One region of the Streptomyces sp. NPDC107521 genome, then DNA from elsewhere that is predicted to be linked to it. Evidence: predicted binding sites of a transcription regulator. Region 1 holds the regulator's gene; each other region holds the start of a gene.
What was found. Region 1 encodes HrcA, which represses chaperone genes, less so after heat shock. Its sites were predicted from a motif close to TTNGCACTCNGNNNNNCNGAGTGCNAA; they were not measured.
Positions count from the first base shown of each region.

Region 1 (9,512 bases):
AGCCCGCCCGCCTCGGAGACCGCGGCGGCGAGCCGCGGCACGGCGACGCCGCCGGCCATGGGCGCCTGCACGATCGGGTAGGGGAAGAGATCGGTCAGTGCGGAGGACATGACCGCATGGTGTCATGCCTCCGGGACAAGCCCGAACCCGACCGTCCGCCCGGCACCGGCGGCCCGGGCCCCGGGCAAGCCGGACAATCCCGAACACACCCGGGGAAGCGGCGGCGGGCCGGGCGGACCCCGCCGGACGGACCCGCGGCCCGGACGGCGCGGGGCCGGGCCCGCCCGGAGGCACGCCCGGCCCGCACGGGTGTCAGCGGCCGTTGAAGGCGTCCTTCAGCCGGGAGAACAGGCCCTGCTGCCCGGGCTGGAACTGGCCCTGGGGGCGCTCCTCGCCACGCAGCTCGGCCAGTTCGCGCAGCACGCGCTCCTGGTCGGGGTCGAGCTTGGTCGGGGTGGTGACCTCGACGTGCACGATCAGGTCGCCCCGGCCGCCGCCGCGCAGATGCGTGACGCCCCGGGCGTGCAGCGGGATCGACTGGCCGGACTGGGTGCCCGGGCGGATGTCGATCTCCTCCATGCCGTCCAGCGTCTCCAGCGGCACCTTGGTGCCGAGGGCAGCCGCCGTCATGGGGATGGTGACCGTGCAGTGCAGGTCGTCGCCCCGGCGCTGGAAGGTCGGGTGCGGCAGCTCCTGGATCTCGACGTAGAGGTCGCCGGCCGGACCGCCGCCGGGGCCGACCTCGCCCTCGCCCGCGAGCTGGATGCGCGTGCCGTTGTCGACGCCCGCCGGGATCTTCACCGTGAGCGTCCGCCGGGAGCGGATGCGCCCGTCGCCCGCGCACTCGGGGCAGGGGGTGGGGACCACGGTGCCGAAGCCCTGGCACTGGGGGCAGGGCCGGGAGGTCATGACCTGGCCCAGGAAGGACCGGGTGACCTGCGAGACCTCACCGCGTCCGCGGCACATGTCGCAGGTCTGCGCCGAGGTGCCGGGCGCCGCGCCCTCACCGTTGCAGGTGTTGCAGACGACCGCGGTGTCGACCTGGATGTCCTTGGTGGTGCCGAACGCGGCCTCGTCCAGCTCCACCTCGATGCGGATCATGGCGTCCTGGCCCCGGCGGGTGCGCGAGCGCGGTCCGCGCTGCGACGCCGTGCCGAAGAAGGCGTCCATGATGTCCGAGAAGTTCCCGAAGCCGCCCGCGCCGAAGCCGCCGGCCCCCGCGCCGCCCGACTGGGACAGCGGGTCGCCGCCGAGGTCGTAGACCTGCTTCTTCTGCGGGTCGGAGAGGACCTCGTAGGCGGCGTTGATCTCCTTGAACCGCTCCTGCGTCTTCGGATCGGGGTTGACGTCCGGGTGCAGCTCGCGCGCGAGCCTCCGGAACGCCTTCTTGATCTCGTCCTGGGACGCGTCGCGGCGCACGCCGAGTACGGCGTAGTAGTCCGTGGCCACCTACGACTCCGCCAGGATCTGTCCGACGTACCGTGCCACTGCGCGTACCGCTCCCATCGTTCCCGGGTAGTCCATGCGGGTCGGTCCGACCACGCCGAGCTTGGCAACCGCCTCGCCGCCCGAACCGTAACCGACCGACACGACGGACGTGGAGTTGAGTCCCTCGTGGGCGTTCTCGTGACCGATCCGGACGGTCACGCCCGCGTCCTTCGACTCACCGAGCAGCTTGAGGAGCACGACCTGCTCCTCCAGCGCCTCCAGGACGGGCCTGATCACAAGGGGGAAGTCGTGCCCGAAGCGGGTGAGATTGGCGGTGCCGCCGATCATCAGCCGCTCCTCGTTCTCCTCGACCAGCGTCTCCAGGAGAATGGAGAGCACGGTCGAGACCGTACCGCGGTCCTCGGCCTCGAAGGCGTCCGCCAGGTCCTCGACCAGGCTCGGCACATCCGTGAACCGGCGCCCCACGACACGGCTGTTGAGCCGCGCCCGCAGGTCGGCGAGGAACACCTCGCCGAACGGCGCCGGACAGTCGACGACACGCTGCTCGACCCGGCCGGTGTCCGTGATCAGCACGAGCATCAGCCGCGCGGGCGCGAGGGCCAGCAGCTCCACGTGCCGCACGGTCGAGCGGGTCAGCGAGGGGTACTGCACCACGGCGACCTGCCGGGTGAGCTGCGCGAGCAGCCGCACCGTGCGGGCCACCACGTCGTCGAGGTCGACGGCGCCCCCCAGGAAGTTCTGGATGGCGCGCCGCTCCGGGGCGGTCATCGGCTTGACGCCCGCCAGCCGGTCGACGAAGAGCCGGTAGCCCTTGTCGGTGGGGATGCGCCCGGCGCTGGTGTGCGGCTGGGCGATGAACCCCTCCTCCTCCAGGGCCGCCATGTCGTTGCGCACGGTGGCCGGGGAGACGCCGAGGTTGTGCCGCTCGGTGAGGGCCTTGGAGCCGACGGGCTCCTCGGTGCCGACATAGTCCTGGACGATGGCGCGCAGGACCTTCAGCCTGCGTTCACTGAGCACCGCGCGCACCTCCTGAAGTCGTCGCCCCACGTCGCCTGGTCCGCCTTGGCACTCATCGGGCGCGAGTGCCAGACTTCCCCGGCCCAGTGTACGGCCGTGGGGTACGCCCGGGGCAAGGCCGGTGCCGCGCCGCTAGCGTCGTCGACATGAGCGTGCGATGGGAAGAGTCGGGCTGGGAACGGGTGGCGGCCGGGGTCGGGCGGCGCCGGCTGCCGGTGTGGGACTGCACGGCGGGGCTGGTCGTCGGCGCGGACGCGGTCCTGCTGGTCGACGCGGGATCGAGCCTGGCCGAGGGCGCCCGGCTGCGGGCGGCGGCCCGGCGGCTGACCGGCCGCCGTGTGACGCATGTCGCGCTGACCCACCCGCACTTCGACCACGTCCTCGGGGCGGCGGTGTTCGCCGGTGCGGAGGTCCTCGGGGCGGCCGGGACCCGGGCGCTGTTCGCGCCGGGCGGACAGGGCCGGGACGCGCTGCGGGCGGACGCGGTGGCCAACGGGCTGGACCCGCGGCTCGCGGCGGAGGCGGTGGACGCGCTGGCGCCGGTGCGGCACGAGGTGCCCGGCGGGCGGGAACTCGACCTGGGCGGCGGGCGGCGCGCCCTGCTGGCCGCCGTGGGACCCGGGCACACCGGGCACGACCTGGCGGTGCTGGTGCCGGGCGACCCGGCGGTGGTCTTCTGCGGCGACCTGGTCGAGGAGTCCGGCCCGCCCCAGGCCGGGCCGGACGCGGCGCCCTCGCGCTGGCCGGCGGCGCTGGACCGGCTGCTGGAGCTGGGCGGGGAGGACGCCCGGTACGTGCCCGGTCACGGAGCGGTGGTCGACGCCGCGTTCGTCCGGGACCAACGGGACGCGCTGGCCGACCGGTTCGGCGTGTCGCGCTGATCGGGCGCCGCGCGTTCCTCGTATCGTCACCCCAATGCGCCAGTACTCCGCCGATCTGACCCCTCCCTGGAAGAAGCCGGGTCCCGCGCCCGAGGTCCCCGCCGGGCCGGGCCTGGTCGTCGAGGAGCCCGGCACCGGGTTCTGCGGCGCGGTGGTGGGCTGCGAGGCGGGCACGGTCACCCTGGAGGACCGCTTCGGCAGGCGCCGGGTCTTCCCCATGGAGCCGCGCGGCTTCCTGCTGGAGGGCCGCGTCGTGACCCTGACACGCCCCGGCCGCGGCCCGGTCCGCCCCACCCGCACGGCGTCCGGCTCGGTCGCCGTCCCCGGCGCCCGCGCCCGGGTCGCCCGCGCCGGGCGCATCTACGTGGAGGGGCGGCACGACGCGGAGCTGGTCGAGAAGGTGTGGGGCGACGACCTGCGCGTGGAGGGCGTGGTCGTGGAGTACCTGGGCGGCGTGGACGACCTGCCGTCCGTCGTCGACGAGTTCGCGCCCGGCCCGGACGCCCGGCTCGGCGTGCTGGTGGACCATCTGGTGCCGGGCTCCAAGGAGTGGCGCATCGCCCGGGCGGTGACCGGTGACGACGTGCTGGTGGTCGGCCACCCCTACATCGACGTCTGGGAGGCGGTGAAGCCGTCGTCCGTGGGCATCGCCGCGTGGCCGCGGGTGCCGAGGGGCGAGGACTGGAAGACCGGGGTCTGCCGGGCGCTGGGATGGCCCGCCGACAACACCGGCGCCGCGTGGCAGCACATCCTGGGCCGGGTGGGCTCGTACAAGGACCTCGAACCGGAGCTGCTGGGCAGCGTGGAGCGGCTGATCGACCACGTGACGGCGTGATTCCGCGCGGGGCGCCCTCCGGGGTGCCCCCGCGACGGGTCGGCGCGTGCTCCGCCGCCGGGCGGTGGCGGCGGGCGGCGGGCAGCGGCGCACGCACGCTTCGCACCGGGTCCGGACTCACCGCCGGGACGGCCCGTGGCGCCGGGTCCGCGAGGGCGGCCCGTGGAACGGGAGCCCGTAGGAGGATGTCCCGTGAGGCGTGAGCCCGTGGGGCGGCGGCCCGGAGGGACCGGCAGCGTGGCGGGCGATCCTGCACGGACTCGTGCCCGGGCCGGCTCATGGGGCGGGGCCCTCAGGACACGGCCCGTACGACGGGCGGCACGCGGTCGGGGACGGCGCGGGGCGGTACCGCGGGGAACCTCTCGCGGCAGGGGCGGCGCGGAAGCGGCCCCGCCGGAGGAACCCCAGTGCCGGGGGTGGGAACGCCCCGTGAGGGGGCAGCCCCCACCGGTCCGTATCTCCTGCGGAGAGCCCCGCTCCCCCACCGTGCGGACCCCGGGGCGCACCGGCGGGGCGGCGGGCCCGGGGCACCGGTGGGCACCGGTGGGCACGGTGGGACGGGGCGGGCCCGGAGTGCGCCGGCGGGGCGGCGGGCCCAAAAGGGGCCCGCTCAGTCGACCAGGTCGCGCACCACCGCGTCCGCCAGCAGCCGTCCGCGCAGGGTCAGCACCGCCCGGCCCCGCCCGTACGCCTCCTCCTGGAGGAGCCCGTCGGACAGGGCGCGGCGGGAGGCGGCGAGCCCCGCCTCGCGCAGCAGGTCCAGCGGCACGCCCTCGCGCAGCCGCAGTTCCAGCAGGACCCGCTCCACCCGCCGGTCCTCCTCGGTGAGCACCTCCCGCCCGGCCCCCGGGGAGCGTCCGGCCGCCAGGGCCGCCGCGTAGGCGCCGGGGTGCTTCACGTTCCACCAGCGGACCCCGCCGACGTGCGAGTGGGCGCCCGGTCCGGCCCCCCACCAGTCCGCGCCCCGCCAGTACAGCTCGTTGTGCAGGCAGCGCCCGGCCTCGGAGGAGGCCCAGTTCGACACCTCGTACCAGGAGAAGCCCGCCGCCGACAGGGTCTCCTCGGCGATCAGGTACCGGTCGGCGTGCTCGTCGTCGTCGGTCATGGGCACCTCGCCCCGCCGGATGCGCCGGGCGAGCCCGGTGCCCTCCTCGACGATCAGCGCGTAGGCGGAGACGTGGTCGGGCCCCGCGCCGAGCGCCGCGTCCAGGGAGGCCCGCCAGTCGTCGTCGGACTCGCCGGGGGTGCCGTAGATCAGGTCGAGGTTGACGTGCTCGAAGCCCGCCGCGCGGGCCTCCGCGACGCACTCCTCGGGGCGGCCGGGCGTGTGGGTGCGGTCCAGCACCTCCAGCACGTGGCGCCTGGCGCTCTGCATGCCGAAGGAGATCCGGTTGAAGCCGCCCTCGCGCAGGGCGGCGAGGTACTCGGGGCCGACCGAGTCCGGGTTGGCCTCCGTCGTGATCTCCGCGTCCGCCGCGAGCCCGAACTCCTCGCGCACCGCGCTCAGCATCCGGACCAGGTCGGCGGCGTCCAGCAGGGTCGGCGTACCGCCGCCGACGAAGACGGTGCGGACCTCCCGGGGGTCGTCGCCGAGGACCGCGCGGGCGAGGCGGACCTCGTCGGCCAGGGTGGCGGCGTAGTTGTCGCGGGAGGCGAGGACGCCGCCGGTGCCGCGCAGCTCCGTGGCGGTGTAGGTGTTGAAGTCGCAGTAGCCGCAGCGGGTGGCGCAGTACGGGACGTGCAGATAGAAGCCGAGGGGGCGGTCCGCCGCCCCGGCGAGCGCGGAGGCGGGCAGCGCGCCGTCGGCGGGGACGGGTTCGCCGTCGGGAAGTGCGGAGGGCATGCGTTCCATTGTCCCGTACGCCCGCGGGTGCGGTTCCCGCGTCCTCCGGGACGGGCCGGGACGGGCGGGGACGGCGGGGGCGGCGGCCGGGCAGGCGGGGAGCGCGGACCCGGCGAGCACGGGGCACGGTGAGCACGGGAGCGGTGAGCACGGGAGCGGTGAGCACGGGAGCGGTGAGCACGGGAGCGCTCGCGCGGCCCGCGCGGCCAAGGCCACGGCCCGCGCGAGCGGGGCGGGGGCGGAGCGGGGCGGGGGCGGAGCGGGGCGGGGGCGGAGCGGGGCGGGGGCGGAGGGGCGGCGCGGCGGCGCCCGGGGACGCACGGCGGATCCGGTCCCCGGGCCGCACCGGGGCGGGCGCCCGTGCCGTCACTCGGCCCGGAGCACCAGCAGCGCCAGGTCGTCCCCCGGGGGCTCGGCGCCGAACTCGTGCACCAGCCGCCTGATCCGCTCCGCGACGAGCCCCGCGTCCAGCCCCGCGCACCCGGCGAGCGCCGTCGCGAGCCCGTCGCCGTCGTCGAACTGGCGGGAGCCGTCGCGCCGCTCGGTGACGCCGTCGGTGACGCACAGCAGGACGTCCCCGGAGCGCAGCTCGAACGTCTCGCTGGTGTACGTCGCGTCCTCGACGACGCCGAGGAGGGTCTGCGGTTCCGCGACCGCGCGCACGGTGCCGTCGGGCGCGAGCAGCAGCGGCAGCGGGTGCCCGGCGGAGGCCAGGGTGCAGCGGACGCCGCCGTCGACGGGGACCAGCTCGCCGTAGAGGAGGGACAGGAAGCGGGTCTGCGGACCGTCGCCCGGGGCAACCGGACGGCCTCCGGCGGCGACCAGGGCACGCGCGGCGGCGTCGGCGGCCTCGGTGGCGTCGTCGAGGAGCAGCTGGTTGAGCCGGTCGAGCACGTCGGGGACCTCGTACCCCTCGCGGGCGAGCAGCCGCAGCCAGGGCCGGGCCAGGCCGATGACGACGGCGGCCTCGGGACCCTTGCCCTGGACGTCGCCGACGGCGAAGCACCAGCGGCCCTCACCGGCCGGGAAGAGGTCGTAGAAGTCCCCGCTGGGGCCGCCCTTGTCGCACGGCTCGTGGACGAGGGCGCTGCGCACCCCGGGGATCTCGGCCACCGCGCCGGGCAGCAGACCGCGCTGGAGGACGGCGCTGATGGTGGCCTGCCGGGCGTACTGGCGGGCGGCGCCGATGGCGAGCGCCACCCGGCGGCCGAGGTCCTCGACGAGGCCGCCGATCTCGTCGGGGAAGCAGGGGGTGCCGGCCCGCCCGATGACCAGGGTGCCCAGCGGCCTGCCCCCGGCGGCCAGGCGGTAGGCGAGCGCGGCGCCGTGGGCACCGAGCGAGCCGCCGGGCCAGGGGTGGACGACGGGGCCCGCGTGCCAGGGGCCGCCGGGGCGGGGCGGGTCCTTCTCCAGGGCGCGGCGCAGTTCGTCGACGTGGTCCTCGTTGCCGTGCCAGACGCGGGGCGGGCGCAGCCCGGCGGTGCCGCCGGTGCCGTCGGCCCAGGCCCCGCGGGCCTCGTCCTCCAGCCACACCGCGCACCAGTCCGCGAGCCGGGGCACGATGAGCTGCCCGGCGAGGGAGGCGACCAGGTCCTCGTCGAGCTGCCCGGCCAGCAGGTCGGACGCCTCCGCGAGGAAGGAGAGGGCGCCCCGGCCGAGCCACTCCCGGTCCCGGACCCCGCGCCAGTCGGAGCCGGGGCCGGTGCCTGGCCACGGGGGGCGCCCGGGGCCGGGCCACCGCCGGAGGTCGTGTCCGGGGGCGCCGGCCGCGCCCTCCCCGTCGGCGGCGGGCAGCCGGGCCCACACCGTCTTGGCGCCGGCGCGGTGGGTGACGCCCCAGGAGTCCGCGAGCCGGGCGACCAGGCGCAGGCCGCGGCCGTACTCCTCGGGGAGACCGCCCGGCACGCCGCCCGGTCCCTCGCCGCCGTGCGAGGCGCAGTCGGGGTGGCGGTCCATGACCTCGACGACGAGCGTGCCGGACTCCTCCAGCAGACAGGCCACCTCGACGTCCGTACCGGCGTGCACCACGGCGTTGGTGACCAGTTCGCTGACGGTGAGCAGGGCGTCGGAGGCCAGCCGCTCGGTGAGGAGCGCGGCGCCGGGCAGGCCGCGCGCGGTCCACTCCGTGAAGGCGGCCCGCAGCAGCGCGCGGGCGGAGCCCGGGGCGAGGGAGCTGCCGAGCAGGATCGCGTGGGCCCGCGCGTCCTCCGTCGCGGGCGCGCCGGTCGTGCCCCCGGGCGCACCGGCGGCGGGCGGGTGCGCCCCCTCGGCGCGTGGAACGGTCTCCCTCTGCGTCGGAATGGCCCCCATGGGCGGTCTCCCCCGGGCAAGTGCGTGCGGTGGGTCCGCAGTCGCCGCCAGAGTGACAGACCGACCCCGTACGGAAGCAAGGAGTTACCGAAGTGGTCCACCTTGGGGGAGAACCCTGCTACCCGGATGGCCGAATCCGTCCGGAAACCGGACATATTTGAGCGACGGGCATATTCGTCTTCCATCCGGAAGGGACGCCGGGGACCGGCCCCGACGCCGCGGACCCGCCCCTCGCCGCCCGGGCCGGGCGGGCCCGCACGGGGCCGCGCGCCCGGGCCCGGCGCGGGGCGGCCCCGCCCGGCCGGATCCCGCGCGGCGCGTCCGCCGCGGCCGGGCGCGCCGTCCCCGCGCCGCCCCGCGCCCGGCTATGCCTCGCGCGCGCCCTCGTACATCTGGTCGATGAGGTCCTTGTACTCGCGCTCCACCACCGGCCGCTTGAGCTTCAGGCTCGGGGTGACCTCGCCGTGCTCCACGTCGAGGTCGCGGGGCAGGAGGCGGAACTTCTTGATGGTCTGCCAGCGCTGGAGCCCCCGGTTCAGCTCGGTGACGTAGCCGTCGACCATCGCGACCGCCGCCGGGTCCCCGACGACCTCGGCGTAGGTCCGCCCCTCCAGGCCGTTCTCCGCCGCCCACTTCATGATCGCGGGCTCGTCCAGGGAGATGAGCGCGGTGCAGTAGTTCCGGGCGGCGCCGTGCACGAGGATGTTGGAGACGTAGGGGCAGACCGCCTTGAACCGGCCCTCGATCTCGGCCGGGGCGATGTACTTGCCGCCGGAGGTCTTGATCAGGTCCTTCTTGCGGTCGGTGATGCTCAGGTAGCCGTCGACGGACAGCTCGCCGATGTCGCCGGTGTGCAGCCAGCCGTCCGGCTCCAGCACCTCGGCGGTCTTGTCGGGGTGCCGGTGGTAGCCCTCCATGATGCCGGGGCCGCGCATGAGGATCTCGCCGTCGTCGGCGATGCGCACCTCGGTGCCGGGCAGCGGCTTGCCGACGGTGCCGGTGCGGTAGGCCTCGCCCGGGTTGACGAAGGAGGCGGCGGAGGACTCGGTGAGGCCGTAGCCCTCCAGGATGTGCACGCCGGCGCCGGCGAAGAAGTAGCCGATGTCGGGGGCGAGGGCGGCGCTGCCGGAGATGCAGGCGCGCAGCCGCCCGCCGAACGCCGCGCGCAGCTTGGCGT
Region 1 covers NZ_JBVKAT010000001.1:42,674-52,185, reverse strand. Annotated here, with positions in the region: gene ACZ7LB_RS00210 (nitronate monooxygenase) at 1-110, opposite strand, end outside; gene dnaJ (molecular chaperone DnaJ) at 313-1,449, opposite strand; gene hrcA (heat-inducible transcriptional repressor HrcA) at 1,450-2,466, opposite strand; gene ACZ7LB_RS00195 (MBL fold metallo-hydrolase) at 2,613-3,347, shown strand; gene ACZ7LB_RS00190 (DUF3097 domain-containing protein) at 3,382-4,182, shown strand; gene hemW (radical SAM family heme chaperone HemW) at 4,793-6,025, opposite strand; gene ACZ7LB_RS00180 (SpoIIE family protein phosphatase) at 6,392-8,335, opposite strand; gene ACZ7LB_RS00175 (AMP-dependent synthetase/ligase) at 8,701-9,512, opposite strand, start outside.

Region 2 (9,512 bases), on a different contig from region 1:
CAGCGCCTCGTGCAGCGCCTCCGCCGTCGCGGCCACGTCGTACGGGTTCACCCCCAGCGCGTCCGCGCCCAGCTCCTCGTACGCCCCCGCCTCGCGGGACAGCACCAGCACGCACCCCCGGTCGGAGACCACCGGCACCTCCTTCGCGACGAGGTTCATCCCGTCCCGGATCGGGTTGACCAGGGCCACGTCCGCCATCCGGTAGGCCGCCAGCGACCGCGCGAAGTCGTCCTTCACGTGCAGCACCACCGGCGTCCACCCGGGCGTCCCGAACTCCGCGTTGACCGCGTCCGCCACCCGCCGCACCTCGGCGGTGTACTCCCGGTACACGGCGAGGTCCTGGCGCGACGGATAGGCGAACGCCACGTGCACCACCCGCTCGCGCCACTCGGGCCGGTCCGCCAGCAGCCGCCGGTAGGCCAGCAGCCCCCGCACGATGTTCTTGGACAGCTCCGTCCGGTCCACCCGGACCACCGTCCGGCGGCCCTCGCCGATCTCCCCGCGCAGCGCCGCCATCCGCTCCTCGACGTCCGGCCGGTGCGCGCGCTCGCGCAGGAACTCCCCGTCCGCGCCCAGCCCGTGCACCCCGACGGCGGTGTCCCCGGTGCCGCCCACCAGCGCCTCGCAGCACCCGGTGAACGCGTCCGCCCAGCGCCGGGTCAGGAACCCCAGCCGGTCGGCGCCCAGCATCCCGCGCAGCAGCCGCTCCGCGATGTCGTCCGGCAGCATCCGGAAGTAGTCGGCCGGCGCCCACGGGGTGTGCGAGAAGTGGCCGATGCGCAGATCGGGCCGCAGCTCCCGGAGCATGCCGGGGACCAGCGCCAGGTGGTAGTCCTGCACGAGGACGACCGCGCCCTCGGCCGCCTCCTCGGCCAGCGCCCCGGCGAAGGTCCGGTTGTACGTCTCGTAGGAGGCCCACTGGCGGCGGAAACCGGTGTCGAAGACCGGCTCCAGCGGCGTCTGGTACAGCATGTGGTGGACGAACCACAGCACCGAGTTGGCGATCCCGTTGTACGCGTCCGCGTGCACGTCGGCCGGGACGTCCAGCATCCGCACGCCGTCCTCGCCGGCCCCGCGCCGCACCGCCTCGCGGTCGCCGTCGCCCATCGCGGAGCACACCCACAGCGCCCCCGCGTCCGGACCGATGGCCGACAGCCCGGAGACCAGCCCGCCGCCGCCGCGTCTGGCGCGCAGCGAGCCGTCCTCCCCCACCTCGTAGGAGACGGGCCCCCGGTTGGAGGCGACGAGTACCCGGGCAGCACCGAAGGTTGAGGCCATACGCCTCAACCTAGCCCGGCCCCGAAAACCTCAAACGTGCGCTCACTTCCCACCGGTGGTGATCCGGTCACCCGTTTCGTGGGGGAAAGGTGAAGACAGGGGGGAATTCCGGTGCGTGTTCTCCGGTTCCCCGGCGGAACACCCGATCGGGTCACCCGGAATACGGTTCAGGCCACCTGGCGGGAGGCGTACTCCGCGATCTGCGCCATCGGCGGCCGCTCCTCCGTGTCCACGGCATGGGTGCGCGGCTCGAAGCCGTGCGCGCCCCGCTCGAACTGGGTCAGCGAGGGCCGCAGCAGATGCCCCCGGGCCAGCCGGAGCTGGGCGGTGCGGTAGATCGCGGCGGACATCCGGCCGAGCGCCGAACCGTCCTGGTGCCGGTGCCTGCGCACCCCCACGTCGACCTGGGCGAGGGCGTCCAGCCCCACCAGGTGCAGCGCGTCCACCAGCATCCCCAGCTCCACCCCGTACCCCACCGGGAACGGGAGCCGCTCCAGCAGCGAGCGGCGGGCCGCGTACTCGCCGCCGAGCGGCTGGACGAAGCCCGCCAGCAGGGGCCAGTGCATGTTGAGCAGCGGCCGGGCCATCAGCTCCGTCACCCGGCCGCCCTGCCCCGGCTCGGCCCCCAGCGGGCGGTCGTACATGGCCTTGACCAGCTGGACGTCCGGGTCCGTCAGCAGCGGCCCGACGATCCCGGAGACGAAGTCGGCGGAGAACTCCCGCAGGTCCGCGTCGACGAAGCAGACGATGTCACCGCGGGTGACCATCAGCGAGCGCCACAGCACCTCGCCCTTGCCGGGCACGGCCGGGATGCGCGGGAGGATCGCGTCCCGGTGCACGACCCGCGCGCCCGCCGCCCCGGCCACCGCCGAGGTGCGGTCCGTCGACCCCGAGTCGACCACCACCAGCTCGTCGACCAGTGGGATGCGGCACATCAGCTCCCGGCGGATCACCCTCACGATCTCCCCGACGGTGGCCTCCTCGTCGAGGGCGGGCAGCACCACGCTGACGGTCTGCCCGCCGGCCCGTTTCGCGGCCATGAGCTGGGGAATCGTGCGGTCGGTCACCGACCAGGAACGCGCGCGCAGCCAGCGTTCGACATCATCCAGCACGGTCGGCCGCTCCTTCTGTGACGCATCTCGCGGTACGGACGACTATCTCAACCGTCCTCGCCTTCGGTTACAGTCTTGAGCAACGCGGATGACCCCCGCATACCGGGGTCGGCGCACCGTGACTTCCTTCGGTGCGAAGGCCGCGGGTGCGCCGACACCGCGCACCGGATCAACAACCGCATACCGCTCATCCAGAGGGGCAGAGGGAAACGGCCCGATGAAGCCCCGGCAACCCTCCAGTCGGTTCCCGCCACGCGGACGTGGCGAGGCTCCCCGGCTCGGGAAGGTGCCAATTCCGTCTCACGACGAGATGCGTCGTGGGGAAGATGAGGAGAAAGGGCCTCGCCTCTCATGTCTGTGCAGACTCCCGCACCCTCCGCCGCTCCGGGCACCTCCGTCGATCTCGGCCCCGCCGCGGCGCTCTCCTGCCGCGAGTGCGGTCACCGGGTGCCCCTCGGCCCGGTCTTCGCCTGCGAGGAGTGTTTCGGCCCGCTGGAGATCGCCTACGACTTCTCGGCCCACGACGCCGAGGAACTGCGCGCGCGAATCGAAGCGGGTCCCGCGAACATCTGGCGCTACGCGCCCCTGCTGCCCGTCCCCGCCGACGTGGCCACCAAGCCGAACCTGAACCCCGGCTGGACCGAGCTCGTCAGGGCCGACAACCTCGCCCGGGAACTGGGCTTCACCGGCGGCCTGTTCGTCAAGGACGACTCCGGCAACCCGACCCACTCCTTCAAGGACCGGGTCGTCGCCCAGGCCCTCGAGGCGGCCCGCGCCTTCGGCTTCACCACCCTCTCCTGCTCCTCCACCGGCAACCTGGCCGGCGCCGTGGGCGCCGCCGCCGCGCGGGCCGGGCTGCGCTCCTGCGTGTTCATCCCGCACGACCTGGAGCAGGGCAAGGTCGTCATGGCCGCCGTCTACGGCGGTGAGCTGATCGGCATCGAGGGCAACTACGACGACGTCAACCGCTTCTGCTCCGAACTGATCGGCGACCCGGCCGGCGAGGGCTGGGGCTTCGTCAACGTCAACCTGCGGCCCTACTACGCGGAGGGCTCCAAGACCCTGGCGTACGAGATCTGCGAGCAGCTCGGCTGGCGGCTGCCGGACCAGATCGTCGTCCCGATCGCCTCCGGCTCCCAGCTCACCAAGATCGACAAGGGGTTCCGCGAGCTGATCCGGCTCGGCCTGGTCGAGGACCGCCCGTACCGGATCTTCGGCGCCCAGGCCGAGGGCTGCTCGCCGGTGTCCGCCGCCTTCAAGGCCGGGCACGACGTGGTGCGCCCCCAGAAGCCGGACACCATCGCCAAGTCCCTCGCCATCGGCAACCCGGCCGACGGCCCCTACGTCCTGGACATCGCCCGCCGCACCGGCGGCGCCGTGGAGGACGTGACCGACGAGCAGATCGTCGACGCCATCAAGCTGCTCGCCCGCACCGAGGGGATCTTCGCGGAGACCGCCGGCGGCGTCACGGTCGGCGTCACCCGCAAGCTGGTCGAGAGCGGCGCCCTGGACCCCTCGCTCACCACCGTCGTGCTCAACACCGGCGACGGACTGAAGACCCTCGACGCGGTGGCCGGCACCGGCCTCACCGCGACGATCCGCCCCAACCTGGACTCCTTCCGAGAGGCTGGCCTCGCATGAGCGTGACCGTCCGCATTCCCACCATCCTGCGCACCTACACCGGCGGGCGGGCAGAGGTCCCCGCCGAGGGCGCCACCCTCGGCGAGGTCATCGAGGACCTGGAGAAGAACCACACCGGCATCGCCGCCCGGGTCCTCGACGACCAGGGCAAGCTGCGCCGCTTCGTGAACGTCTACGTCAACGACGACGACGTCCGCTTCGAGCAGGGCCTGGGGACGGCCACGCCGGACGGCGCGGGCATCTCCATCATCCCGGCGGTCGCCGGCGGCTGACCCGGCCCCTGCGGGCCCTTCCGGGCCGCCCTGCGGCGTCCGCCCGGCCCCGTGCGCATTGCCCCCTCCGCGGAAAGAAGCGGAGGGGGCAATTCCATGTGATTGAACGCGGTAGAGTTGGGGAACGCGCCCCCGGTCGTGAAGTCCGGAGCCCCGAATTCCCGCTCCCCGTCCGACAAGAAGCAGCCAAAGTGCGGGCGCCTTTCGCGACCTTTGTTCCCTTTGTGCGGTCTGACTTGCCCTGAATCCGGGTGAACTGTCGCAACATTCCTGGCTGGCCGCGTCCTGATTTCTCGTCCGATTGACCTGTTGCAGACGGCAGTTGGGCAGATACATTCGGCCGCGGTCGACGCGTTCCGGCGCACGCCCCCATTCGTGGGGGGCGAGGTCTGACCCGGGTTCGCGAGGTGCGGATCCGCGCAAGGGCCAGTAATAGGGGAGTTAGGCATGGCTCAGGGCACCGTCAAGTGGTTCAACGCGGAGAAGGGGTACGGCTTCATCGCGGTCGACGGTGGTGCGGATGTTTTCGTCCACTACAGCGCGATTCAGATGGACGGCTACCGCACCCTCGAAGAAGGCCAGCGGGTCGAGTTCGAGATCTCGCAGGGTCAGAAGGGCCCGCAGGCCGACATGGTCCGCCTCAGCGCCTGAGACGCGCGGCCACACGAGCGAACGGTCTTTCCCGGAGGGCCCGCACCCCACAGGTGCGGGCCCTCCGGTCTGCCCGGACGCCCCCGGTTCCGGGTCCGGAGGACCGTCCGGGACCGGCCGGACGGGCCGCTCCGGAGCCCGGGGCGCTTGCACTCCCGGGGGTCGAGTGCTAATCATTGCGTTAGCACTCTGAAGGTGAGAGTGACAACGAAGGACCGGGTCGGTGAGGCCCGCAGGCCGGTGGGGGAAGGAACCCGCGGCAGGCGAGCCGTCCGTCGCGGGCGCGGGCGCGGTCCGAAGGAATCACCCCCAGTCCTGGAGGGACCACTTCACATGGCCAAGATCATCGCGTTCGACGAGGAGGCGCGGCGCGGCCTCGAGCGCGGCATGAACCAGCTCGCGGACGCCGTCAAGGTGACGCTCGGCCCCAAGGGCCGCAACGTCGTCCTCGAGAAGAAGTGGGGCGCCCCCACGATCACCAACGATGGTGTCTCCATCGCCAAGGAGATCGAGCTGGAGGACCCGTACGAGAAGATCGGCGCCGAGCTGGTCAAGGAAGTCGCCAAGAAGACGGACGACGTCGCCGGTGACGGTACGACCACCGCCACCGTCCTCGCCCAGGCCCTGGTGCGCGAGGGTCTGCGCAACGTCGCGGCCGGCGCCAACCCGATGGCCCTCAAGCGCGGCATCGAGAAGGCCGTCGAGGCCGTCTCCGCCGCCCTGCTCGAGCAGGCCAAGGACGTCGAGACGAAGGAGCAGATCGCCTCCACCGCCTCGATCTCCGCCGCCGACACCCAGATCGGCGAGCTGATCGCCGAGGCCATGGACAAGGTCGGCAAGGAAGGCGTCATCACCGTCGAGGAGTCCCAGACCTTCGGTCTGGAGCTGGAACTCACCGAGGGCATGCGCTTCGACAAGGGCTACATCTCGGCGTACTTCGCCACGGACATGGAGCGTATGGAGGCCGTCCTCGACGACCCGTACATCCTGATCGCCAACTCGAAGATCTCCAACGTCAAGGACCTGCTCCCGCTGCTGGAGAAGGTCATGCAGTCGGGCAAGCCGCTGCTGATCATCGCCGAGGACGTCGAGGGCGAGGCCCTGTCCACGCTGGTCGTCAACAAGATCCGCGGCACCTTCAAGTCCGTCGCCGTCAAGGCTCCGGGCTTCGGCGACCGCCGCAAGGCCATGCTCGGCGACATCGCCATCCTCACGGGCGGCGAGGTCATCTCCGAGGAGGTCGGCCTCAAGCTGGAGAACGCGACCCTGGACCTCCTGGGCCGCGCCCGCAAGGTCGTCATCACCAAGGACGAGACCACCATCGTCGACGGCGCCGGCTCGACCGACCAGGTCAACGGCCGCGTCAACCAGATCCGTGCCGAGATCGAGAACAGCGACTCGGACTACGACCGCGAGAAGCTCCAGGAGCGCCTGGCGAAGCTGGCCGGCGGCGTGGCCGTCATCAAGGCCGGTGCCGCCACCGAGGTCGAGCTCAAGGAGCGCAAGCACCGCATCGAGGACGCCGTCCGCAACGCGAAGGCGGCCGTCGAGGAGGGCATCGTCGCCGGTGGCGGCGTGGCCCTGCTCCAGGCCTCCCAGGTCTTCGACAAGCTGGAGCTGGACGGCGACGAGGCGACCGGCGCCAACGCCGTGAAGCTCGCGCTGGAGGCCCCGCTGAAGCAGATCGCCGTCAACGGCGGTCTCGAGGGCGGCGTCGTGGTGGAGAAGGTCCGCAACCTGACCGTCGGTCACGGCCTGAACGCCGCGACGGGCGAGTACGTGGACATGATCGCCGAGGGCATCATCGACCCGGCGAAGGTGACGCGCTCCGCGCTGCAGAACGCCGCCTCCATCGCCGCGCTGTTCCTCACCACCGAGGCCGTCATCGCGGACAAGCCGGAGAAGGCCGCGGCCCCCGCCGGCGGCGGCATGCCGGGCGGTGACATGGACTTCTGACCGGCACGCCGGTCACCCGTCCTTCTCCCGAGGGCGGCACCCGGGCTTCGGCCCGCGGTGCCGCCCTCGGGCGCGTTCCGGGGCCCGGGGCCGGGCCCGCCGCGCGCGCCGCCGGGGCAACGGCCGTGTCCCCCGGGGGAGACGGGTGGAGCGGAGCGGGAATTCCGGTCCGGCCGGGGCCGTTGACCGGGGCAGGCGCGAGTCCATGCGCGTGCACAGAGTTCTCCCGGACCACCAAGGAGCCACCGTGACCATCTCCGCACCCGAGGCGTCCCCCCGCACCGCCCGGTTACTCGGCAGGCCCGCCACCCTGAACGGACTGACGGTGGCCAACCGCGTCGTGATGGCCCCGATGACCCGCGAGCACTCCCCGGGCGGCGTCCCCGGCGCGGACGTGGCCGCCTACTACGCCCGCCGGGCCGCCGCCGGGGTCGGCCTGATCATCACCGAGGGCACCTACGTCGGCCATCCGTCGGCCGGGCAGAGCGACCGCGTGCCGCGCTTTCACGGCGAGGAGCAACTGGCGGGCTGGAAGGGGGTCGCGGAGGCGGTGCACACCGCCGGCGGCCGGATCGTCCCGCAGCTCTGGCACATCGGCATGGAGCGCGGCCAGGGCGACCCGCCGTTCCCGGACGCCCCCGCCGTCGGACCCTCCGGGCTGCGCCTCGGCGCCGACCGCCCCACCGGGCGGCAGATGACCCTCCGCGACCTGGACGACGTCATCGGCGCCTTCGCCGACGCCGCTGCCGCCGCCGAGCGCCTCGGCTTCGACGGCGTGGAGATCCACGGCGCCCACGGCTACCTCGTCGACCAGTTCCTCTGGGCGGGCACCAACCGCCGCACCGACGCCTACGGCGGCGACATCGCCTCCCGGACCCGCTTCGCCGCCGAGACCGTGGCCGCCGTGCGGGCCGCCGTCTCCCCGGGCTTCCCGGTGCTGTTCCGGTACTCCCAGTGGAAGGTCGGCGCCTACGAGGCCCGGATCGCCGCCACCCCCGGGGAACTGGAGGCGGTGCTCGCCCCGCTCGCCGCGGCCGGCGTCGACGCCTTCCACGCCTCCACCCGCCGCTACTGGGTCCCCGAGTTCGACGGCTCGGACCTCAACCTGGCGGGCTGGACGAAGAAGCTCACCGGCAGGCCCGCCATCACCGTCGGCGCGGTCGGCCTCGACGGCGGCTTCACCGCCGCCCCGCGGGACGGCGGGGCCCCGGCCGACAGCCTCGACGGCCTCCTCGACCGGCTGGAGGGCGACGAGTTCGACCTCGTCGCCGTGGGCCGCGCACTGCTCCAGGACCCCGAGTGGGCCGCCAAGGTGCTCGACGGCCGCCTCGGCGAACTGGAGCCCTTCCGGCCCGCCTCCCTGGGCACCCTGAGCTGAGGCGGCGCGGCGCCCCCTCCCCGGCCCCGCCGCGACCCGCGCCGTCCGTGCCCGCGCCGTCCGCGGGCGCGGCGGTCCCGGGGGCGGGGTGGTCCCGGGGGCGGGGTGGTCCCGGGGGCGGGGTGGTCCGGAGGGAGGGGCCCGGCCCGGGGGAGGGCCCCGGCCCGGGTCTCAGCCCATCGGCTCGACGTCGACGCGCACCGGCGTCCCCCACACGCGCAGCACCTCGTAGTCGGTGAACTCGTGCACCAGCCGGTACGCCATCGCCGCGCGCGGCCCCCGGCGCTGCGCCGCGAGGTACAGCTCGGCCTCGCGCCGGTCCCGCCGGGGCGTGCCGCACAACTGCCACGCCTGCCCGTTCCACGCCTCCGGCAGCCAGCGCTGCTGGGGCTGCGGACGGTCCCCGCGCACCCCGTAGCGGGACTGCACCGGCTCGGCGGCGCGGGCCGGCAGGGGACCGCCGTTGTACTCGTCGCGGCGGGCGGCGCGGCGCCGGGTCTCGCAGAGCAGGCACAGGTCGGGGGCGGCCGTGTCGACCGGCCCGTTGGGGTGGTCGAGGCAGCGGGTGGTGGGGGCCGCCGCGGCGACGCTCTCCTCCAGTTGGTCCAGCGCGCGCCTCAGGTCCGCCCTGACCTCGTGCAGCTTGGCGTCGGGGGTGTCGGCGGCCAGGGCCTCGCCGTGCTCACCGAGGAGGCGCAGGGCGCGGCCCAGGGCGGTCCGCTGGGCGTGGTTCATGTCGTTCAGGGTCGCACACGGCGGGGCCCCGCACCTCAGCCGTGCGCCGCCGCCAGGGCGGAGCGCAGCCGCCCCTGGGAGTCCTCCAGGAGGCGGGCGGCGGTGGGGGCGTCCACGTCGGCCAGCAGGGCGAGTATGGCGTGCTTGACCTCGCCGTCGGTGGCGTCCAGGGCGCGTTCGATGTCGTCGTCGGCCGCGCCGGTGGCGAGGGCGACGATGCGGCGGGAGCGGGCGCGCAGCTTCTCGTTGGAGGCGCGGACGTCGACCATCAGGTTCCCGTAGGTCTTGCCCAGCCGGACCATGGTGATCGTCGACAGCATGTTGAGGACGAGCTTCTGCGCCGTGCCGGACTTGAGCCGGGTGGAGCCGGTGATCAGCTCGGGGCCGACGACCACCTCGATGCCGTGGTCGGCGGCGGCGGCCAGCTCGCTGCCGGAGTTGCAGGCCAGGCCGACGGTGAGGGCGCCGAGCGACCGGGCGTGGCGGACG
Region 2 covers NZ_JBVKAT010000016.1:178,770-188,281, reverse strand. Annotated here, with positions in the region: gene ACZ7LB_RS23350 (alpha,alpha-trehalose-phosphate synthase (UDP-forming)) at 1-1,278, opposite strand, end outside; gene ACZ7LB_RS23345 (glucosyl-3-phosphoglycerate synthase) at 1,446-2,390, opposite strand; SAM riboswitch class I at 2,575-2,723, shown strand; gene thrC (threonine synthase) at 2,742-4,031, shown strand; gene ACZ7LB_RS23335 (MoaD/ThiS family protein) at 4,028-4,303, shown strand; gene ACZ7LB_RS23330 (cold-shock protein) at 4,751-4,954, shown strand; gene groL (chaperonin GroEL) at 5,288-6,910, shown strand; gene ACZ7LB_RS23320 (NADH:flavin oxidoreductase) at 7,158-8,288, shown strand; gene ACZ7LB_RS23315 (hypothetical protein) at 8,460-9,023, opposite strand; gene murQ (N-acetylmuramic acid 6-phosphate etherase) at 9,059-9,512, opposite strand, start outside.
Region 2: a site for HrcA is predicted at 5,136-5,162, ahead of groL (chaperonin GroEL). Genes of this name have one in related genera too.

Region 3 (9,512 bases), on a different contig from region 1:
GCAAGTACGGGCCGCGCTAGCGCGGGGGCGGACCGGCCGCACCGGCCCGGTGCCGGCGGCCGGGCGGGCGCGGGGCACGCCGACCGGAGGGGACGCGGGCGGGCCGGGCGCGGGCGCCGGGGCCGTCGGGCGGGCGGAACGCGGCCGTCGGGCGGCGGGACGCCGTAGGGCCCGGGGCTCCCGACGCCCGGCCCCCGGGAACGCGACGGTGCCCGGCGCCCCCGGGAAAGCGGGGGTGCCGGGCACCGTCGGGCGTTCGGCGCGGTGCTCAGTGGGCGTGGCCGTGGCCCGCGGCGGCCGGCTCTTCCTCTTCCTTCTTCTCGACGACCAGGGTCTCGGTCGTCAGCAGGAGGGAGGCGATGGAGGCGGCGTTCTCCAGGGCGGAGCGCGTGACCTTCACCGGGTCGATGACGCCGGCCTTGACCAGGTCGCCGTACTCACCGGTGGCGGCGTTGTAGCCGCTGCCCTTCTCCAGCTCCGCCACCTTGGAGACGATGACGTAGCCCTCCAGGCCGGCGTTCTCGGCGATCCAGCGCAGCGGCTCGACGGCGGCACGGCGGACGACGGAGACACCGGTGGCCTCGTCGCCGGTCTTGCCGAGGTTGCCCTCCAGCACCTTGACGGCGTGGACCAGGGCGGAGCCGCCACCGGAGACGATGCCCTCCTCGACCGCGGCGCGGGTCGCGGAGATGGCGTCCTCCAGACGGTGCTTGCGCTCCTTCAGCTCCACCTCGGTGGCGGCGCCGACCTTGATCACGCACACGCCGCCGGCCAGCTTGGCGAGGCGCTCCTGGAGCTTCTCGCGGTCCCAGTCGGAGTCCGTGGCCTCGATCTCGGCCTTGATCTGCGCGACGCGGCCCTGGACCTCGTCCTTCTTGCCGGCACCGTCGACGATGGTGGTGTCGTCCTTGGTGACGGTGATGCGGCGGGCGGAGCCCAGCACGTCCAGACCGACCTGGTCGAGCTTGAGGCCGACCTCCTCGGAGATGACGGTGGCGCCGGTGAGGACGGCCATGTCCTGGAGCATCGCCTTGCGGCGGTCGCCGAAGCCGGGGGCCTTCACCGCGACGGCGTTGAAGGTGCCGCGGATCTTGTTGACGACCAGCGTGGACAGGGCCTCGCCCTCGACGTCCTCGGCGATGATCAGCAGCGGCTTCGAGGAGTTGGCCTGGATGACCTTCTCCAGCAGCGGCAGCAGGTCCGTGATGGAGGAGACCTTGCCCTGGTTGATGAGGATGTAGGGGTCCTCCAGGACGGCTTCCATGCGCTCCTGGTCCGTCACGAAGTACGGCGACAGGTAACCCTTGTCGAAGGCCATGCCCTCGGTGAAGTCCAGCTCCAGGCCGAAGGTGTTGGACTCCTCGACGGTGATGACACCGTCCTTGCCGACCTTGTCCATGGCCTCGGCGATCAGCTCGCCGACCTGCTGGTCCTGGGCGGACAGCGCGGCCACGGCGGCGATGTCGGACTTCTCGTCGATCGGACGGGCGGTGGCGAGGAGGTCCTCGGACACGGCGGCGACGGCCGCGTCGATGCCCTTCTTCAGCAGCGCCGGGGAGGCACCGGCGGCGACGTTCCTCAGACCCTCGCGGACCAGCGCCTGGGCCAGCACGGTCGCGGTGGTCGTACCGTCACCCGCGACGTCGTTGGTCTTGGTCGCGACCTCCTTGACGAGCTGGGCGCCGAGGTTCTCGTACGGGTCCTCGATCTCCACCTCACGGGCGATGGTGACGCCGTCGTTGGTGATGGTCGGGGCGCCGAACTTCTTGTCGATGACGACGTTGCGGCCCTTGGGGCCGATGGTCACCTTGACCGTGTCGGCGAGCTTGTTGACGCCGCGCTCAAGGGCGCGACGGGCGTCCTCGTCGAACTTCAGGATCTTCGCCATGGGAGCGTGAGCCCTCTTCCGTAATCCGGGGAAAACTGACTGCGCCCCCGACGCCCGGCTTCTTATCGTTCGCGGGTGCCAGGGGCGCAGCTGAGGCAGGGGCCGAGGTGAGTCGGCGGTGCCGGGGCGGACCCGGCCTGCGTCCTACTTCTCGATGATCGCGAGCACGTCGCGGGCCGAGAGGACGAGGTACTCCTCGCCGTTGTACTTCACCTCGGTGCCGCCGTACTTGCTGTAGAGCACGACGTCACCGACGGAGACGTCGAGCGGAAGACGGTTGCCGTCCTCGAAGCGGCCCGGGCCCACGGCCAGGACGACGCCCTCCTGGGGCTTCTCCTTGGCGGTGTCCGGAATGACCAGGCCCGAAGCCGTGGTCTGCTCGGCGTCGAGCGGCTGGACCACAATGCGGTCCTCGAGCGGCTTGATGGCAACCTTGGAGCTGGTGGTCGTCACGATCCGACCTCCCCCTTCGGAGATCTCACGGGGTTAACTGTCTGAGGTGGCGACCAGGTGGATCCGTCGTCGCGGGTGCCGGACCTGCCCGTCGCTTTGTTGGCACTCTCCAGGGGGGAGTGCCAGAGCCGAGACTATGACCGGGATTAGCACTCGGTCAAGCGGAGTGCCAGTGGACGCGGCGCGTCGCGGGATTTCCCGGCGCCCGCCGCCCCTCCGCGCGCCCCCGGCGGACGGCCCCCGGGCGCCGTCCCGGGCGCCGGCGCGCGGGGCTCGGCCGGCACGGGTCACAGGTAGTCCTCCAGCCGGGCCACGGCGTATCCCTCGGCGGTGATCCGGTCGAGAAAGCGGCGGGCCAGGTCGGTCATCGTGCCGTCCCAGTCCCCGCGCCCCCGGAAGTGGGTGAGGACGATGTCACCGGGGTGCAGGTCCTGGTCCCACTCGCGGTACTCCCAGTGGTCGACGTAGACCTCCTCGTTCCAGATGGGCGCGTACCGGATGCCGCAGGACCGGGCGGCGCGCAGGGTGTCGCGGTTGTAGTTGCCGTAGGGCGGGCGGAAGAGGGCGGGGCGGGTGCCGTACCGCTTCTCGATCACGTCCTGCATCCCGCAGATCTCCCGCCTCTGCTCCGCGTAGGAGAGGGCGGGGAGGTACGGGTGGGTCAGGGTGTGGTTGTTGAGGGTGACCCCGGTGTCCCGCATGCCGGTGAAGTAGCCGTAGTCGTCCTTGATCTCCTTGTCGGTGAGGAAGACGGTGTACGGGACCTTCAGCTCGCTCATCATGCGCAGGAACGCCGGGTCCTTCTCGGCGCCGTCGTCGATGGTGAGGAAGACGACCTTCTCCTCGGTGGGGACGGTGGTGAAGACCGGCGGCAGGTCCTCCTGCCCGTCCACCTCGAAGCCCTCGCGGGCCGTGATCCGGGGCTTCTCCGCCGGGGGCGGCGGCGCGGCGAGCGGTACCGCCGCCAGCTTCCACCGCCGGGCGGCGGCGACCCTGGCCGCCTGGGCCGCGCGCAGCTTGGCGGCGTAGGAGTCGAGGGCGCGGGCCGGGGGCGCCTGGAGCGGCTGCTGCCCCGCGGCGCCCCGCACCCCGGGAGGGTCCCCGCCCTGCGCGCAGCCGGCGCCCAGGGCGGCGGCGGCCACGAGGACCAGGCCGCCGCGGGCGGCACGGCGGGCGCGGGCGGCACCGAGGGGACGGGGCGCGCGGGGCGTCCGGGACCCGGAGGAGGTTGCCCGAAGCGACCATGACGGCCCTCTCCCCGGCATCCGCTTTTTATCTGTTTGTACGACTTCGTGCATAGTGCGGCATGCTCGCAGTCCCCGGCCCGCGGACCCGGTCCGACACCGCGCCGGGAGCGGACCGTCCACCGACTGGCCCACAATGTCCCGGTGAACCAGCTCGACGCCCTCCGCTCCCCCGAAGGCCGCGCCCTCCTCGACGAGGTCCGCGACACCGATCCCGCGCACGAGCTGGCCGTGGCCACCCGGCTGCGCCGCACCCACCCGGCCGAGCTGGTGTCGGCGGCGCTCGGACAGGCGCGGCTGCGGCAGCGGGCGGCGGCGAAGTTCGGGGCCGAGGACGCCGGGCGGATGTTCTTCACACCCGACGGGGTCGAGCAGTCGACCCGGGCCGGCGTGGCCGCGCACCGCGCCGGGCGGCTGCGCGAGCTGGGCGTGGCCTCGGTGGCCGACCTGTGCTGCGGGATCGGCGGCGACGCGATCGCGCTGGCCCGCGCGGGCATCCGGGTGCTCGCGGTGGACCGCGACCCGGTGACCGCGGCGGCGGCCCGCGCCAACGCCGAGGCGCTGGGGCTGGACGGACTGGTCGAGGTGCGCGAGGCGGACGTGACGGAGGTCGACACCACCGGGTACGACGCGGTGTTCGTGGACCCGGCGCGGCGCGGCGGGCGCGGCGGCCGCGGGACGGGCGGGCGGATCTTCGACCCCGAGGCGTACTCGCCGCCGCTGTCCTGGGCGGTGGGGGCGGCCCGCCGGGCCCCGGTCGCCGCCGCGCTGAAGGTCGCGCCCGGCATCCCCCACGAGGTGGTGCCCGAGGACGCCGAGGCCGAGTGGATCTCCGACGGCGGTGACGTCAAGGAGGCGGTGCTGTGGTTCGGCACGGCGCCGGGCACCGTGCGGGCCACGCTGCTGCCGGGCCCCCGCACCCTCGTCGGCGCCGGCCTGCCCGACCCGCCGGTCCGCGAGCCCGGCCGCTACCTGTACGAGCCCGACGGCGCCGTCATCCGCGCCCATCTGGTGGCCGACGTGGCCGAACGGGTCGGCGGCGGGCTGCTGGACGCGACCATCGCCTACGTCACGGCGGACGAGCTGCGGCCCACGCCCTACGCGACGGCCTACGAGATCACCGACCGGATGCCGTTCCATGTGAAGCGGCTCAGGGCGCTGCTCCGGGAGCGGGAGGTCGGCACGCTGACGGTGAAGAAGCGGGGCTCGGCGGTGGAGCCGGAGGAGCTGCGCCGCAAGGTCCGCCCCCAGGGGCCGAACGCGGCGACGGTCTTCCTCACCCGGGTCGCGGGCGCCCCCACGATGCTGCTGGGCCACCCGGCCCGGTGAGCGGGCGGGCGGCCCCCGCCCGCGCCGTCCGGCCCGCCGGGACGGGGGACCGGGGGACCGGGTGCGGCCGTACGACGAGGAGGCGGCCCCGGCCCACGGCGAAAGGGGCGGCCCCGAGCCACGAGGAGGGAACGGCACCGGCCCGCGAGGAGCGGGCGGCTCCGGCCCCGTGGCCCTCACCGCCCCGGTGCCGTACCGCTCACCGCTCCGGCCCGGTCACCCCCACCGACTCGAAGCGCCAGCGGTGCACCGGCCGGGTGACCAGCTCGGCCGCCGGTTCGGGCAGCTCCGGCAGTTCGGCGTCGTACGGGGCGTCCCACCAGGTGATGACGAGGACCCGGTCCTGGGGCGCGCGCAGGGTCTCCCGGCGCAGGGGCACGGCGTCGAGGTCACGCGAGCGCGCCCACTCCAGCAGCTCCCCGCCCCGGCCGGGCACGGCCCGCGCCTCCCACATCAGCGCGACGGTCACGGGTACAGGTTCTCCTTGCTGACCTCGTGCACATGGTCGTGGCCATGCCCGTGCTCGTGCCCGTGCCCGTGCCCGTGGTCATGGCCGTGGCCGTGGCCGTGGCCGCTCCCCGGGACGTGCGGGTCGGTCACCGGCAGGGAGGAGTCCGCCGACAGGTCCCAGTCGGAGGCGGACCGGCCCCGGGCGACCATCTCGGCGCCGAGCGCGGCCACCATCGCGCCGTTGTCCGTGCACAGCTTGGGGCGCGGCACCCGCAGCCGGATGCCCGCCGCCTCGCAGCGCTCCCGCGCCAGCTCCCGCAGCCGGGAGTTGGCGGCGACCCCGCCGCCGATCATCAGGTGGTCGACGCCGTTGTCCTTGCAGGCCCGCACGGCCTTGCGGGTCAGCACGTCCACCACGGCCTCCTGGAAGGACGCCGACACGTCGCGCACCGGCACCTCCTCCCCCGCCGCCCGCCGGGCCTCGATCCAGCGGGCCACGGCCGTCTTGAGGCCGGAGAAGGAGAAGTCGTACGGGGCGTCGCGCGGCCCGGTCAGCCCGCGCGGGAAGGCGATGGCGCCCGGGTCGCCCTCGCGCGCGTACCGGTCGATGACGGGGCCGCCGGGGAAGCCCAGGTTCAGCACCCGGGCGACCTTGTCGAAGGCCTCGCCGGCCGCGTCGTCGATGGTGGCACCGAGCGGGCGGACGTCGGCGGTGATGTCCGTGGAGAGCAGCAGCGAGGAGTGCCCGCCGGAGACCAGCAGCGCCATCGTGGGCTCGGGCAGCGGGCCGTGCTCCAGCTGGTCGACGCAGATGTGCGAGGCGAGGTGGTTGACGCCGTAGAGGGGCTTGCCGAGGGCGTAGGCGTACGCCTTGGCGGCCGAGACTCCGACCAGGAGGGCGCCGGCGAGGCCGGGACCGGCGGTGACCGAGATGCCGTCCAGGTCGCGGGCGCTGACGCCCGCCTCCTTCAGCGCGCGGTCGATGGTGGGGACCATCGCCTCCAGGTGGGCGCGGCTCGCCACCTCCGGGACGACCCCGCCGAACCGGGCGTGTTCGTCGACGCTGGAGGCGACCGCGTCGGCCAGCAGGGTGGTGCCGCGGACGACACCGACGCCGGTCTCGTCGCAGGAGGTCTCGATCCCCAGGACCAGGGGTTCGTCAGCCATTGATCTCGGTTCCTCGCTCGGTTCCCGGCAGGGGGTCGGTACCCGCCACGGAGGCGGACGGATCGGTCAGGCGCATGACCAGGGCGTCCACGTTGCCCGGCTGGTAGTAGCCGCGGCGGAAGCCGATGGCCTCGAAGCCGAAGCGCTCGTAGAGCCGCTGGGCGCGGGTGTTGTCCACCCGGCACTCCAGCATCACCTCGGCGCACTCGAAGGCGGTGGCGGCCCGCAGCAGCTCGGTCAGCAGCCGGGCGCCCAGCCCGGTGCCCCAGCGCTCGCGGGCCACGGCGATGGTCTGCACGTCGCCCTGGTCGCCGGAGGCGACGAGGCCCGCGTAGCCGACGATCCGGCCGTCGGCCTCGGCGACCAGATAGCGGCGGGTGGCCGCCGGACCGCGCGCGTGCGCCAGCTCGGACCAGAACATCCCCCGCGACCAGGCGTCCTCCGGGAACAGCTCGCGCTCCAGCAGGAGCACCGCGTCGATGTCCCACCAGCGCATCTCGCGCAGGGCGGCGGGGCCGGGCGGGGGCTCGGGCTCGGGGACGGGTCCGGCGGCGGGGCCGGGTTCGGGTGCCGTCACTTGGGGGTGACCACCTTGTAGTTCTTGGGGACCTGGGCGTCCGGCCGCCGCAGGTAGAGCGGCCGGGGCGCGGGCAGCTCCTCCCCCGCCGCGAGCCGCTCGACGGCGAGGCGGGCCAGCGCGGCGGCGGAGACGTGCTCGGGTTCGTGGGCCCGGGGGAAGGTGTCCGGGTACAGCAGGGCTCCGGCGCCGACGGCGGGGAGCCCGGCCACCCGCTCCGCGATGTCGGCGGGGCGGTCGACGGCCGGGTCGGTCAGACGGGTGCGGGAGTCGGCGTACCGGGCCCAGTAGACCTCCTTGCGGCGGGCGTCGGTCGCCACCACGAAGGGGCCCTCCAGGTCGGCGGCGCGGGCCAGGCCGTCCAGGGTGCACACGCCGTACACGGGCACGCCGAGCGCGAGCCCGAAGGCGTCCGCCGTCATCAGGCCGACGCGCAGCCCGGTGTACGGGCCGGGACCGGTCCCGGCGACGACGCCGGTGACGGCGCCCAGCCGCAGACCGGCCTCGGAGAGCACCCGGTCGACGGCGGGCAGCAGCAGCTCACCGTGGCGGCGCGCGTCCACCTGGCTCGACGAGGCGATGACGTCCGTGCCGTCGTGCAGCGCGACGGTCACGGCGGGCGTGGCGGTATCCAGAGCGAGCAAGAGCACGCGAACAGCGTACGGCGCCGCGGCGCCCGTGTCGGACGGCCGGGAGCGGCCGTCACGGACTGCTACCGTCGCTCCACGGAACGCGTACGGCGTCCGGAGTGCCCCGGACCCGCGGGGCGCGCGCGGCGCCCGGGACGCACGGGACAGGACGACGGGGTGGTCGCCAGTGGCAGCCAGCAGCGCCGGATTCGTGGCCGCACTCACCACGGCGGCCCTGGTGACGGTGGGCACGCTCGCCTACCGCGCGGCGGCGGAGGCGCCCGAGCCCCCCGCCACCCGGCCGCGGGCGTCGGGCTCGCCCGCCCCCGGCGCCGTCAAGGCGCCGCGCGACCGGCGTCACCCGGAGGCGCTGCCCGCGCGGTCCGGAACGGGTGAACGGGTCGTGTACTCGGTGGACGACGACCGGGTCTGGCTGGTCGGCGCGGACGGCGCGGCCCGGCGCACCTTCCGGGTGACCCCCGGCGCGGTCGACCCGGCACCGGGCGACTACGCGGTGACGTCCCGTTCGAACCGGGTGATCGGCACGGACGGCGTCCCGATCGAGCACGTGGTGCGGTTCACCGCGGTCGACGGGGTGGTCATCGGGTTCAGCGCGGCCGTGGACGACGAGCCGCCCGAGCCCGACCTGTCGGCGCCGACCGGCGGCATCCGGGAGTCCCGGGCGGACGGCGACGCCATGTGGGAGTTCGCGACGATCGGCCGCCCGGTGGTCGTGATCCGCTGACCGCGCGGCGGACCCGGCCGCGGAACGGGCGGGGCGGGTCCGCGCGGGGTCCGCGGCGGGCGGGGCGGAACGGGCGGACGGGGGTGCGCGGTCAGGCGGCCTCGCGGCGGCGCTCCGGTGACACCGACGGGCTCGGCATCGGCCCGGGCGCGGGCGGCGGGGTCGAGACGGCCGCCGCGGCGGCACCGGCCGCGAGCAGTTCCTTCATGGACACCGCGGGGGCGGTGCGCGACGGGTCCCTGGTCTCCGGCATGGACGCCTCCTGGGGCTCGGGGGCCATCCTGGTTAGGCGTGCCTAACCACGGCCCGGACACCATGTGACCACGGGGGGAAGGCCGAAGGCAACACTTTTCCGACACCATGTCGGAAACCCGGTGGGCCGGCGCGCCGCCACCGGCCGGTCCGGGACGGCCGGGCACGCCGGAACGCCCAGCGCGTCACGGGGCACGGCGACACGGGGACACGGCGACACGGGGACACGGCGACACGGGGACACGGGGACACGGGGACACGGGGCAGGATCACCCGCTCCCGGTGGGGCCGGCGGAAGCGGGGCGGCCCCGGGGCGAACGGACGCCGGACGGGCGCGCGGAACGGACCCGCGGCGAACGGCGCGGACCGGCGCCGTTCGGGCCGGGCCGGACGCGCTCCCGGGCGCGGGCAGGCGGTACGGGACGGGACGGCGGCGAGCGACACGGGTCGTAGCGGCGCGGGGAGCACCTGAAGCACCGGGCGTACGGTGCGAACCGGTACCCCGCCGGTACGCCCGGGTCCGTACCGGCGCGGGAACGCTCAGCCGGTGAGGGCGTCCAGGTCGGCCCCGGTCCAGCGGGCGCCGACGCCCTTGAGGGTCACCCGCCGCACCTCGTCGGTGGTGTCGCCCACGGCGCGGTGGATGGTGAGCTGGAGCCGGTCCTCGGTCAGCTCCTCCACCTTGCCCTCGCCCCACTCGACCACGATGACCGAGTCGGCCAGGGAGACGTCCAGGTCGAGGTCCTCCATCTCGTCGAGCCCCCCGGACAGCCGGTAG
Region 3 covers NZ_JBVKAT010000006.1:294,172-303,683, forward strand. Annotated here, with positions in the region: gene ACZ7LB_RS12460 (SDR family NAD(P)-dependent oxidoreductase) at 1-20, shown strand, start outside; gene groL (chaperonin GroEL) at 269-1,888, opposite strand; gene groES (co-chaperone GroES) at 2,033-2,341, opposite strand; gene ACZ7LB_RS12475 (polysaccharide deacetylase family protein) at 2,629-3,483, opposite strand; gene ACZ7LB_RS12480 (class I SAM-dependent methyltransferase) at 3,730-4,914, shown strand; gene ACZ7LB_RS12485 (hypothetical protein) at 5,114-5,383, opposite strand; gene tsaD (tRNA (adenosine(37)-N6)-threonylcarbamoyltransferase complex transferase subunit TsaD) at 5,380-6,531, opposite strand; gene rimI (ribosomal protein S18-alanine N-acetyltransferase) at 6,524-7,027, opposite strand; gene tsaB (tRNA (adenosine(37)-N6)-threonylcarbamoyltransferase complex dimerization subunit type 1 TsaB) at 7,105-7,758, opposite strand; gene ACZ7LB_RS12505 (hypothetical protein) at 7,925-8,482, shown strand; gene ACZ7LB_RS12510 (hypothetical protein) at 8,574-8,735, opposite strand; gene tsaE (tRNA (adenosine(37)-N6)-threonylcarbamoyltransferase complex ATPase subunit type 1 TsaE) at 9,275-9,512, opposite strand, start outside.
Region 3: a site for HrcA is predicted at 2,488-2,514, ahead of groES (co-chaperone GroES). Genes of this name have one in related genera too.